Regions from separate parts of the Janibacter sp. UYMM211 genome, predicted to be linked through region 2. Evidence: riboswitches for the same ligand, from Rfam matches in the RefSeq annotation. Region 2 holds a riboswitch; each other region holds the start of a gene.
What was found. Region 2 has a riboswitch for S-adenosylmethionine ahead of ABIB53_RS11255 (putative leader peptide). Riboswitches for the same ligand answer to the same signal wherever they lie in the genome.
Positions count from the first base shown of each region.

Region 1: linked by a shared signal. The riboswitch ahead of ABIB53_RS01210 (bifunctional o-acetylhomoserine/o-acetylserine sulfhydrylase) and the one ahead of ABIB53_RS11255 (putative leader peptide) in region 2 are both predicted to bind S-adenosylmethionine.
Region 3: linked by a shared signal. The riboswitch ahead of ABIB53_RS08600 (aminotransferase class V-fold PLP-dependent enzyme) and the one ahead of ABIB53_RS11255 (putative leader peptide) in region 2 are both predicted to bind S-adenosylmethionine.

Region 1 is NZ_JBEPOY010000001.1:268,281-272,513, forward strand. It holds gene ABIB53_RS01200 (hypothetical protein) at 1-681, opposite strand, end outside; gene ABIB53_RS01205 (hypothetical protein) at 678-1,001, opposite strand; gene ABIB53_RS01210 (bifunctional o-acetylhomoserine/o-acetylserine sulfhydrylase) at 1,348-2,691, opposite strand; SAM riboswitch class IV at 2,708-2,823, opposite strand; gene ABIB53_RS01215 (hypothetical protein) at 2,869-3,294, opposite strand; gene ABIB53_RS01220 (hypothetical protein) at 3,287-3,637, opposite strand; gene ABIB53_RS01225 (DNA-3-methyladenine glycosylase family protein) at 3,691-4,233, shown strand, end outside.
Region 2 is NZ_JBEPOY010000004.1:16,942-21,174, reverse strand. It holds gene ABIB53_RS11265 (MATE family efflux transporter) at 1-391, shown strand, start outside; gene ABIB53_RS11260 (alanine/glycine:cation symporter family protein) at 496-2,181, shown strand; SAM riboswitch class IV at 2,322-2,437, shown strand; gene ABIB53_RS11255 (putative leader peptide) at 2,469-2,573, shown strand; gene ssuE (NADPH-dependent FMN reductase) at 2,744-3,325, shown strand; gene ABIB53_RS11245 (ABC transporter substrate-binding protein) at 3,325-4,233, shown strand, end outside.
Region 3 is NZ_JBEPOY010000002.1:727,845-732,077, forward strand. It holds gene ABIB53_RS08595 (ribonuclease J) at 1-202, shown strand, start outside; gene ABIB53_RS08600 (aminotransferase class V-fold PLP-dependent enzyme) at 348-1,664, opposite strand; SAM riboswitch class IV at 1,705-1,817, opposite strand; gene ABIB53_RS08605 (prepilin peptidase) at 1,910-2,554, opposite strand; gene ABIB53_RS08610 (FtsK/SpoIIIE family DNA translocase) at 2,682-4,233, shown strand, end outside.

The DNA of each region.
Region 1 (4,233 bases), on a different contig from region 2:
CCGCAGGCCGGCCTGGCCGAGCGGGTCGAGCGCGGTCCCGAGGGCGAGCGGCTTGAGCAGCCCCGCCCACGGCCCCGTGAAGACCGCGCTGCGCCCGAGGTCTCGGGTGCTCTCGAGCGCGTCGTAGCCGCGCGGGTCGGCGAGATCGGTGCACACCTCGTCGAGGTCGGCGGCGAGCACGGCCTCGTCGCGCCGGGCGTCCTCGCTCGCGGCGGCGTAGGCGCTCTCGTGGGCGAGGACCTCGCGGTGGGCCTCGGCGCGTCGGGCCCGCAGCGCCTCCTCGGCCGGGTGGGGTGCGTAGAGGGCGAGCTGGCGGTCGATCTCGGCCAGGGTGCTGCACGTGCGCTCGTGCGCAGCGGCCGTGCGCTCCATCTCCTCCTGGGTGGTGCGCAGCGTCCGCGAGTAGCGGGTGATGCTCTCGCCCGCGCCGCCCATGCGCGCCCCGACCTGCCGCAGGATCACCGGGACGTCACCCACCTCGCGGGCGAAGGTCTCGCCCGACGGCGACTCCCATACCCCGTGAGTGCTCACCTGCCCGAGGAGCTCGGCGACGAGCGCGACGTTGTCCTCGACGGTCGTGAGGTCGCTGCCGAGGGCGGCGACGGCGTCGGTCGCGGCGAGGTCGACGCGGTAGGGGTCGAGCGCGAGGATGTCGCGCGCGGTCCAGTCGTAGCCGGTCACAGGGTGCCGACCTTCGTCCCGCGCTCGAAGGTCGGTGTCACCGAGCGGCGCACCATGTCGTCGGTGTCGACGTAGCAGGCGCCCGCGGAGCGGGCCAGGCGGGCGAGCGAGGTGAGCTGAGCGCACAGCGTGACCCGGGCGTGCTCGAAGTCGCCGTAGACCCGGTCGACCGCCTCCTCGGCCACCCGGTCGACGAAGCCGTGGTCGACGTCGCCCGCTCCCCGCGTCTGCGCCGACCGCTCCTCCAGGTGGGTCGCGATCTCCTCGAGCCGGTCGCCGAGCGCGGCGATCGCCTCGGCGCTGATGGTCAGCCGTGTCATCCCCGAACGCTAGGTCGACCCGCCACCCCGGCCGACCGAGTTGTCCACAGGCCCTCGTCGGTCGAGGTGCGAGGGCGCCTGCGCCCGAGCCTCGAGACCACCCGAGACGTTCGCACCTGCTCGGGTTGCAACCAGCGCTCGCGCCAACATCTCGGGAGACCACCCGAGACGTTCGCACCTGCTCGGGTTACAACCAGCGCTCGCGCCAACATCTCGGGAGACCACCCCAGACGTTCGCACCTGCTCGGGTTGCAACCAGCGCTCGCGTCGACATCTCGGGCGGGCCCAGCCCGCTGACGACGAAGGGGGGACCCACCACCGGGTGGGTCCCCCCTTCGTCATGACGTCAGCTCGCGGCGCGCTCCTGCGCCTCGCCCGCGGCCGCGGCGAAGCCCCGCTCGAGGTCGGCGACGATGTCGTCGACGTGCTCGATGCCGACGGCCAGGCGCACGAGGCCCGGCGAGACACCGGCCGCGTAGCGACCCTCGTCGCTGCCCTGGCTGTGCGTCGTCGACCACGGGTGGATCGCCAGGCTGCGCACGTCGCCGATGTTCGCGACGTGGCTGTGCAGGGTCAGCCCCTCGACGAAGCGGCGACCCGCCTCCTCGCCGCCGACGATCTCGAAGGTGAGCACGGCGCCAGCACCCTTCGGCGCGTACTTCTGCGCGAGGGCGTGGTGCTTGTGGTCGGGCAGGGACGCCCAGGTGACGTGCTCGACCTGCGGGTGACCGACGAGGAAGTCGGCGACGGCGCGCGTGTTCTCCAGGTGCCGCTCGATGCGCAGCGAGAGCGTCTCGATGCCCTGCGCGACGAGGAAGGCGTTGAAGGGCGAGACCGCCGAACCGAGGTCGCGCAGCAGCTGCACCCGCGCCTTGAGGATGAAGGACAGGTTGGCCCCGAAGGCGCTGCCGACGCCGAGGTCCGGTCCGTAGCGCAGCCCGTGGTAGCTCTCGTCCGGCTCGTTGTAGGACGGGAAGCGCTGCGGGTGCAGCGCGTAGTCGAAGGTCCCGGCGTCGACGATCGCACCGGCGATCGTCGTGCCGTGCCCGCCGAGGTACTTCGTCGCCGAGTGCACGACGACGTCGGCGCCGTGCTCGATCGGGCGCAGGACGTAGGGCGTCGCGACGGTGTTGTCGACGACGAGCGGCAGCCCGAGCTCGTGGGCGACCCCGGCGACCCCCTCGACGTCGAGGATCTCGCCGCTGGGGTTGGAGATCGTCTCGCCGAAGAAGAGCTTGGTGTTCTCCTTCGCCGCGTCGCGCCACTGCTGGAGGTCCGCCGCGTCCTGCACGAAGGTCACCTCGATGCCGTAACGGGGCAGGGTCGAGCCGAGGAGGTTGTACGTGCCGCCGTACAGCGCCGGGCTGGCCACGACGTGGTCGCCGGCCTCGGCGACGTTGAGGATGGCGAAGGTCGTCGCGGCCTGGCCGGACGCGACGAGGAGGGCGCCGACTCCCCCTTCGAGCGCGGCGATGCGCTGCTCGACGACGTCCGTCGTCGGGTTCATCAGGCGGGTGTAGATGTTGCCGAGCTCCTTGAGCCCGAAGAGGTTCGCGGCGTGCTCGGTGGAGTCGAACTGGTAGCTCGTCGTCTGGTAGATCGGCAGCGCGCGGGCGCCGGTCGTCGGGTCGGGGCTCTGCCCGGCGTGGATCTGCTGCGTCTCGAAGTGCCACGTCGTGGGGTCGGACATGAGGGTTCTCCTGGTGTCATCGCGCTTGACCGTGGGCGGGTGCTCACGGACCAGGTCGTCTCCCGGGGCACCCCACCGCGGATGGAGGGTTGCCGACCAGCGAGCCGGGGCTTGACGCTGGTGCTCTTGACCTGCGGGCAGGCTAGCCCGCGTCCTCGCGGCGCGACAGGGCGCGTCTCAGGATGTGGTGGGCGCGCCCGCCGGGGCCGTGCGGCGCAGCCACCACAGCCCGACGAAGGGGAGGACGAGCGGCAGGAAGCCGTAGCCGGAGCCGAAGTGCGACCACACCGTCTTGTCCGGGAAGAGGTCGGGCGCGAGGTAGGACAGCGCCCCGACGAGCAGGACGCCGACGGCCTCGACCGTGATCGTCGCGGAGGCGACGGGGCGCCGGTCGGTGAGCAGGGCCCACGTCGCGACGACGTAGACGAGCGCGGCGAGCGCGCTCAGCAGGTAGGCCAGCGGCGCGCGGTCGAAGTACTCGAGGACCTGGAGGGTCGAGCGGCCCGTGGCCGCGAGCGCGAGGGTGCCGTAGGCGATGACGAGGAGCAGACCGGGGCCGCTGCGCACCGGACGGCCGGTGCGCTCCCCCGTCGCCTCACGCATGGACGGTCCAGATCTGCTGGATGCGCAGGGTCATCACCGCGACGACGAGGGCGCCCCCGAGGACGGCACCCATCGCCCAGCGCGACTTCTCCTTGATGGCGAGGTACGCGAGCGCCGGCGGCACGAGCGGCAGGGTGACCGCGTACGCGGCCATCGTCGGCCCCTCGCCGGGGGTGCGGACCTGCCCCGCGACGACGCAGGCGACGACGGCCTGGACGACGAGGAGCAGCTCGACGACGGCGGCGACGAGCAGCAGCCGGTCGTCGATGACGCGGTCGAGGGCCGTGTAGGCGCCGGCGACCACGGCGAGGACGAGGGAGGCGACCAGGACGATCGTGGTCAACGGCACAAGCACGAGAGCCAAGGGTAGGGCCTGCTCCTGGGCAGGATCGACCCATGCCCGCCGACCGCGACACCCGCGAGCACGTCGGCGGCCCCGTCACGGTCGACACGACGCTCGGCTACGAGCCGCCGCTCGACTGGCAGGGGCTGCTCGACTGGTACCGCTACCACGCGCTCGACGGCGTCGAGGTCGTCGACGACGAGCGCTACCGGCTCGCGCTGGCGCTCCCTCACGGCTCGACGCTCGTCGAGCTGCGCGACGACCCGGGCCAGGACCGGCTCGCCGCCCGGCTCGAGCTCGCCGACGCCGCCGACCACGACGCGGCCGTCGCCGTCCTGCGGCGCATGCTCGACCTCGACACCGATCCCGCCGAGGTCGACGCGCACCTGCGCACGGTCCCGGTGCTCGCTCCCCTCGTCGCGCGGCGCCCGGGCATCCGGCTGCCGGGCACCCCCACCCCCTTCGAAGCGGTGCTGCGGGCGGTCACCGGTCAGCAGGTGAGCGTGGCCGCCGGGCTGACCCAGCTGCACCGGCTCGTCGCCGAGGTCGGCACGCCGAGCGCGCAGGTCGGCGCGCTGCAGCCCTTCCCCGGGTCC
Region 2 (4,233 bases):
GTGGACCGGCGTCGTCCTCGGGCTGCTCGTCCTCGCCGGGCACCAGGTGCTCCCCGCCCTCTTCACGACAGACGCCGGGGTGCGCGCCTCCATCGCCTCGGGCCTGCTCGTCGTCGCGATCGGCCAGCCGCTCGCCGGCCTCGTCTTCACCGCCGACGGCATCCTCATCGGGGCCGGCGACGGGCGCTGGCTCGCCGGGGCCTCGACGGTCGTCCTGCTCGCCTACGTCCCGCTCGTCCTGCTCGCCCGCCACCTGGGCCAGGGGCACACGGCGACCTCGGCGATGGTCGTCCTCTGGGTCGCCTTCAGCGGCTTCATGCTCGTGCGCTGGGCGACGCTGTGGTGGCGCCTGCGCAGCGACGCCTGGCTCGTCACCGGCGCCCACCGCTGACCCGGCCGCGCGGTCGCCCGCGACCCGGAACCCGGGTCACAGCCGGGCAACGTCTCGGTCTCACCCGTTGATCTGCGCCCACGACTAAGGTTGCGTGGATCGGCATGACCCCGCCACAAGCGTCGTCCGTCCTGCCCGTCCCTGCCGCTGACAGCGGTGGCCTGCGAGGATTCGAGGAGGCGGTCAACGACGTCGTCGGCCCCTTCGCCGACTGGCTGTCCTCCGTCGTCTTCTACGCCGTCCCGCTCCCCGGGGGCTCCGAGCTGCCCCTCGTCGTCCTCTGGCTCGTCGCCGCGGGCGTCATCATCACGGCCTACCTCGGCGTCGTGCAGGTGCGCGGCGCGCGGCTGTCCCTCGAGGTGGTCCGCGGCAAGTTCTCGCGCCCGGACGACCCCGGTGAGATCACGCACTTCCAGGCTCTCTCGTCGGCGTTGTCCGGCACCGTCGGCCTCGGCAACATCGCCGGCGTCGGCGCGGCTCTCGCCCTCGGTGGGGCGGGTGCGACCTTCTGGATGGTCGTCTGCGGTCTGCTCGGCATGGCGACGAAGTTCGCGGAGTGCACGCTTGGCGTGAAGTACCGCACCGTCAACCCCGACGGCTCGATCTCCGGCGGCCCCTTCAAGTACCTGCCGGTCGCGTACGGCCGGTTCGGCCGGGTCCCCGCCGCGATCATGACCGGCGCCTTCGCCATCGCGATCTTCTTCTTCGGGGTCGGCGGCGGCAACATGTTCCAGGCCAACCAGACCTTCGCCCAGGCTCGCGAGGTGACCGGTGGCGCCGACGGCTTCCTCGGCTCCGACGGGTCCGCGCTCGTCTTCGGCCTGGCCCTGGCCGCGCTCATCGGCGCGGTGATCCTCGGCGGCATCACCTCGATCGCCGCGGTGACCTCGAAGCTCGTCCCGGTCATGGGCATCGGCTACGTCGCGGCGTGCCTGCTCGTCATCGGCTCGAACATCAGCCAGGTCCCCGGCGCCCTCGGCGACATCGTCAGCGGCGCCTTCACCCCGGAGGCCGGGCTCGGCGGCCTCGTCGGCGTCCTCATCGTCGGCTTCCAGCGCGCGGCCTTCTCCAACGAGGCCGGTCTGGGATCGGCCCCGATCGCGCACTCGGCCGTGAAGACCACCCGCCCCGTCTCCGAGGGCTTCGTCGCCCTCCTCGAGCCCTTCATCGACACGGTCATCGTGTGCACGATGACCGCCCTGACCATCGTCATCGCGAACCCGCCGTCGTGGCGCGAGGGCATCGACCAGGTCAAGGCGGGTGGCGGCGCGCCCGACGGCGTGCTCCTCACCAGCGACGCCTTCGCCACCTTCCTGCCGCAGTTCCCGGTGATCCTCGCCGTCATGGTGGCGCTCTTCGCCTTCTCCACGCTCATCACGTGGAGCTACTACGGCGAGAAGGCCTGGGAGTACTTCTTCGGCCCGTCGCGGCCGAGCCTGCTCACCTACAAGCTGATCTTCGTCTCCTTCACGGTCATCGGCACGGTGCTCACCTTCGGCTCGGTGCTCACCCTCACCGACGCCTTCCTCTTCATGTGCGGCTTCATCAACCTCCTCGGGCTGTACTTCCTCCTGCCCGAGCTCAAGAGCGAGATGCGCGACTACCTGGCCGACTGGCGCAGCGGACGTCTCTACGAGCTCGGCGCCGCCGACGAGGCCGAGCTGAGCGCCATCCGCGAGGAGCAGGGCAACACCGGCGACCTGCCCCAGATGCGCACCGACTCGGCTCACGACAGCGGGCTGAGCATGGAGGAGCGCGCCCGCGGCGGGGCCCGGGCCGACGAAGACTGACACGCCCGACCCACGTCATGACGAGGACGACCCGCCGGCACACCGCCGGCGGGTCGTCCTGCGTCCGTAGGCGGTCCGAGATGCGAGACACCAATCCCTACTGTTGCGATAGGACTTGATCGCGCGCTAGGTTCCTCGCAGGTCATGAGCTCCAGCGCCAAGCCCCGGCTCGCTGGACAGCAACCCTCCATCTCGCGGTGGGGTGCTCCGGGTGAGGACCTGGCCCCTGCCGACGTGGCAGGGGCAAGCGCGAGGCCCCACGGCCTCGAGACGAGGACGGGCACCACATGAGCACCGACACGACCCGCACCACGGGCCGGCGCAGCTGCCGGCACGTCGAGCGACGGCACGTCGACCTGCTCCGCGTCAGCAGCGCGCTCTGTCGCCGCTGACGCAGCAGACGTAGCACCCCACCATCGACCGGTCGCCCCGCGGCCCGGTCAGCGTGGCGTGCCCGTCACCCCTGACCCAGCGCCCCTGGGTCGCCCGCACCCTCACCGCACCACGGCCGTCCGGTACCCGCCGACGTCCGACGACCCCCCATGCCCAGGAAGGCATCCCCATGGCTCTCGTCGCCACCATCTCGAGCAGTCCGTCGACGACATCGCGCACCGACGGCGTGCTCACCCACCTCTCGCGCTGGGTCCAGCGCGCCGGGCATCTCACCCTGCCCGTCGTCCTGCGCGACCTGCCCGCCGAGCCGCTCCTGCGAGCCGACACCACCCACCCCGACGTCGCCGCCGCGGTCGCGACGATCGCGAGCGCCGACGCCGTCGTCGTGAGCACCCCGGTCTACAAGGCGGCCTACAGCGGTCTGCTCAAGACCTTCCTCGACCTGCTGCCCCAGGACGCGCTGCGCGGCAAGGTCGTCCTGCCCGTGGCCACCGGAGGCAGCCCCGCGCACGTCCTGTCCGTCGACTACGCGCTGCGGCCGGTGCTGGCCAGCCTGGCGCCGAGCGCGATCACCCCCGGATGGTTCGTGCGGGCCGACGAGGTGCACCTGCTCGACGGCGGTGAGATCCTCCTCGACGAGTCCGCCGCCGCCCCCCTTCGCGAGGTCACCCGGGTCTTCCTCGACGGCGTCGCCGGGCGATCGCTCGTCGCGGCCGCCGACCGCGCGCACGGCGTGGAGCGGGCGGCCTGATGCGCACCACGACCCGCCGCTCCGTCCTGTCCGCCGGCGCGCTCCTCGCCCTGACGACGAGCCTGGCCGCCGGGTGCGCCCTGCCCACGAGCGACGCGCAGTCGCAGGAGGAGGGAGCGCACACGACCGTGCGCTACCAGGGCAGTGCCAACGCCGTCACCTGGCCCGAGCTCGCCGACGACCTCGGCTACCTCGATCGCGTCCAGCTCAAGTACGTCGGCGCGACGACCAGCGGCCCGCAGGACATCCAGTCCGTCGCGACCGGTCAGACCGACATCGGCGGCGCCTTCTCGGGCGCCATCGTCAAGCTCGTCGAGGCGGGCTCCCCGATCACCGCCGTCGTCAACTACTACGGCTCGGACGCGAGGTCCTACCAGGGGGTCTACGTCCGCAAGGACAGCGCCATCCGCCGGCCCCGCGACCTCGTCGGCAAGAAGATCGCGGTCAACACGCTGGGCGCCCAAACCGAGGCGGCGATCGACACGTGGCTGACGACGTCCGGGCTGTCGCAGAGCGAGATCGACCAGGTCCAGCTCGTCGTCCTGCCGCCCAACGACACCGAGGAGGCCGTCCGACGCGGGCAGGTCGACGCCGGCGCGCTCGGCGGGATCCTCCAGGACCACGCGAAGGCCCAGGGCGACATCCGTGAGCTCTTCCGCGACACCGAGGTCGTCGGACCGATCAACGGCGGGCAGTACGTGCTGCGCGACGACTTCATCGCGCAGCACCCCCAGGCCACCCGAGAGCTGACGACCGGGGTCGCGAAGGCCATCGAGTGGGCCCGCACGACGCCCCGCGCCGACGTCATCGCCCGCTTCACCCAGATCGTCGAGGCGCGCGACCGCAACGAGACGACCGCCAACCTGCGGTACTGGAAGAGCACGGGCATCCCCGCCCGCGGCGGGGTC
Region 3 (4,233 bases), on a different contig from region 2:
CACCGCCCGCGGCTTCGCCGAGGACGACGAGATCTTCGAGCAGGTGCGTCCGAAGATCGTCTCGGCGATCCAGGACGCGACGGCGAAGGGGGTCACCGACCCCCACCAGCTGCAGCAGGTCATCCGCCGCGCCGTCGGCGGCTGGGTCGGCGGCAAGATCCGCCGCCGCCCGATGATCATCCCGACGGTCGTCGAGGCCTGAGGCGCACCCCTTCGCCCCGGCACCCCCGAGCTAGCACACCCCCCGAGCTACCACACCCCCCGAGCTACCACGCAGTACTGGTCGTCATCACGACCAGTACTGCGTCGTAGCCGGGTCGGTAGCCGGAGGCGGGCGGAAGGGGGAGTCAGCCCCGCGGGGCGAGGGAGCGGACCGCGGCGACGAGGCGGTCGACGTGCTCGGGGGAGTTCGCCAGACCCAGGCTCGCGCGGACCGCGCTCGTGCTGCTCGAGCCCTGCCGCGCGAGGAGGGCGTCGACGAGGACGTGGGCGCAGAAGCGTCCGTCGCGCACCCCGATGCCGTGCTCGTCGGAGAGCCGGCGAGAGACCTCCTGCGCCGAGCGGCCCTCGACGGTGAAGGTCACGACCGGCGCCCGGTCGTGCGTCGGCCCGAAGATGGAGTGCGTCTGCACCCCGGGGATCGCGTCGAGCCGGCTGACCAGGCCCCGCCCGAGGGTCTCGTCGAGCTCGGCGATGGCCTCGCGGTGCTCCTCGACGACCTCGCACGCGACGGCCAGGGCCACCGCGCCGAGGACGTTCGGGCTGCCGGCCTCGTGGCGGGCGGGCCCGATCTGCCACGTCGTGTCCTCGTCGGAGACCGCGGCCGTCGCACCGCCCCCGGCGAGGTAGGGCTCGGCGGCGTCGAGCCAGTCCGAGCGCCCGACGAGCACGCCCGCGCCGTACGGGGCGTAGATCTTGTGCCCCGAGAAGGCGACGTAGTCGAGCTCCTCGAGCGCGAGGTCGACGGCGCGGTGCTGGACGAGCTGGGCGGCGTCGAGCGCGACCCGGGCGCCGTGCCGGCGGGCGACCGCCGCGATCTGCGCGACCGGCCAGTACTCGCCCGTGACGTTCGACGCGCCGGTGACGACGACGAGCGCGTCGGCGGTGCGCGAGGTCCGCAGCGCCGCGTCGACGACCGAGACCGCCTCGGCCGGGCTCGAGGGCACGGGGAGGCGGACGAGCTGCTCGGCGCGCCACGGCAGGATCGTCGCGTGGTGGTCGGAGCCGAAGACGAAGACCTGCGCGTCCTGCGGCACGACCGAGGCGAGGAGGTTGAAGGAGTCGGTGGTGTTGCGCGTGAAGATCACGTGGTCGTCCGCGCGCGCGCCGACGAAGCGGGCCACGACCTCGCGGGCCTGCTCGTAGCGCGCGCTCGTCACGCGCGAGGCGTAGCCGTTGCCGCGGTGCACCGACGAGTACGTGAGGCTCGCCTCGTCGACGGCGGCCTTGACGGCGACGAAGGCCGAGGTCGAGGCCCCGTGGTCGAGATTCGCGTACTCCACCTCGGCGCCGGACTCGAGCGGGCAGACGAGCCCGTCGGAGACGAGGGCCGGGGTCGACGGCGCGCTCGGGCGGGGTCGCAGCTGGTGCACGGCCGCCAGCGTCGGCTCGGCGGGGCGGGGGAGCGTCGGCGCAGCGGCCGGGGCGAGAGCGGTGGTGGACATGGCATGCCTCCCATGAGGTCTGGGACCTCGGGGCAGCCGGGGTCCGCGCTTGCCGGCGTCGTCTGGCGTCGGCCAGGTCGTCACCCGGAGCACCCCACCGCGGAGGAGGGTTGCCGACCAGCGAGCCGGGGCTTGACGCTGGCACTCATGACCTTGGCCGCGACGATAGCAGCGGGTCGGGGAGCGGCGTCGAGCCCGTCCGGCCCCGTCTTGTCTGCTGAGACCTGGGCGGGGGAGGGGCGTGCTCAGGCGCGTACGAGGAGCGCGAGGACCGCCCCGAGCACGAGGTAGGGGCCGAAGGCGAGGTGCGTGGCCCGGTCCACCCGGCGCAGCACGAGGAGCACGAGCGCAGCGGCACCGCCGAGCGCGAAGGCCGCGTACACGCCGATGGTGAGGGTGCTCCACCCGTACCAGCCGAGCAGCGGGGCGAGGGCGAGCACGAGCTTCGCGTCGCCCATCCCGATGCCGCGCGAGCCGAGGACGAGGCTGACGAGCACGAAGGCACCGCCGACGCCCGCCGTGGCGACGAGCGCCCGACGCAGATCGTCCCACTGCCCGGACGTCGCCGCGGCGAGGGCGAGGAGCGCGAGGACGGCGGCCGCGAAGGGGAGCGTGAGGGCGTTGGGCAGCCGGTGGACGTCCGCGTCGACCGCGAGCAGGAGCAGGCCGACCGGGGCGAGGAGCGCGGTCGCCGCCGCGGCGGCGAGCGGCTCGTCGCGGGAGACCCAGACGAGGGCGGCCGCGAGCGCCGGCACCGCCGGCACGAGCCACCCGTGGGCGGGCAGCGGAGCCGTCTCGTCGGGGCGTCGGTAGGTGCCCGAGCGGCCCCACCTCCACGCGAGGGGCATGCCCACGAGCGCGACGGCGAGCGCGACGAGGACATGGGGCACGCACGCAGGGTATGCGGGCGCCGGTGGCTCTCCCCGGCGCCGTCCACACCCCCGTCGCCCGGGATCGGTGCGCCCTGGTGCGCGTGTGACACGTGTGAAAGGGGTGGCGATCGCCTAGCCTGCGAGCATGGCAACACGTAACGGCACCCCCGCGCGCCCGCGTGGGGGATCCACCCGCGCACCCGGTCGCACGGCCGCGACCAAGGGCCCGGGGCGGTCCACGGGCACCAAGGCCCGGTCCTCCTCGCGCTCCTCCGGCCGCACCGGCTCGAAGGGGTCGGGCACGACCTCTGCGAAGGGGGGAGGTCTCCCGCTCCCGCTCGCCGCCGTGCGCAGCACGTGGATGGGAGTCGCCGGCGCCGCCGGCGCCGGTGCCCGTCGGGTGGGCCACCAGGCCGGCCAGATCGAGCCCGAGCACCGTCGTGACGGTCTCGGCTTCACCCTCGTCGCGCTCGCTGTCGTCGTCGCCGCCGTCGAGTGGTGGGGCCTGCAGGGCGGGCTCGCCGATCTCGTGCACGCCGTGGCCGCAGGGACCTTCGGCCGCGTCGCCTACGCCCTCCCGCTCGTCCTCGTCCTCGCCGGGTGGCGCCTGCTGCGCGGCGCCGACGACGCGACGAGCGCCCGGCTCGGCTTCGGCCTGGCCCTGCTCTCGCTGTCGGTCTGCGGTCTGACGCACATCGCCCGCGGCATCCCGCAGCCCCCCGACGGCGCCGGCCCGATGCGCGACGCCGGCGGCATCGTCGGCTTCCTCGCCTCCGACCCGCTCGCCACCGGGCTCACCGTGTGGCCGACGGCGATCATCCTCGTGCTGCTCGGCACCTTCTCGCTCCTGCTCGTCACGGGCACGCCCCTGCACGAGATCCCCACCCGGGCCGCCTACCTGCGGGCCGTCTTCACCGGCGCCCCGCCGCAGCCGCACAACGAGGTCGAGAGCACGCCGGCGGCCGCCCGTGCCGTGCAGGCCGCCCGCAAGCGCCGCTTCGACGAGCTCGACGAGCGCGACGGCGACACCGCCTTCGACCAGGCCGCCCAGGTCTCGCCCGCGGAGAAGGCACGCCGCCGGCGGGCCGCGAAGGCCGAGTCCGACGCCGCGAAGGCGGCCGAGGCCGCCGCGGCAGAGGAGGCCGCCGCCCCGGAGGCCCCGGCGAAGGGGGGCCCGCGCCCCGGCGAGAAGCGCTCGACCGGCAACGGCGTCGTCGCCCCGGTCGCCAAGGACAAGACCCCGCTGCAGGCGCCCCCGACGACCCAGCTGCCGCAGCGCGTCGAGCAGCTCGCCCTCGCCGGCGACGTCACCTACACGCTGCCCGACTCGGCGGCGCTCAAGGCCGGCTCGCCGCACAAGGAGCGCTCCGCCGCCAACGACCAGGTCGTCGACGCCCTGACCAACGTCCTCGACGAGTTCGGCATCGACGCGCAGGTCACCGGCTTCCACCGCGGCCCCACCGTCACCCGGTACGTCGTCGAGCTGGGCCCCGGCGTCAAGGTCGAGCGCGTCACCGCGCTCAGCAAGAACATCGCCTACGCCGTGGCCTCGGCCGACGTGCGCATCCTCAGCCCCATCCCGGGCAAGTCGGCCATCGGCATCGAGATCCCGAACGCCGACAAGGAGATGGTCTGCCTCGGCGACGTGCTGCGCAGCGACGTCGCACGGACCAACGAGCACCCGATGGTCATGGGTG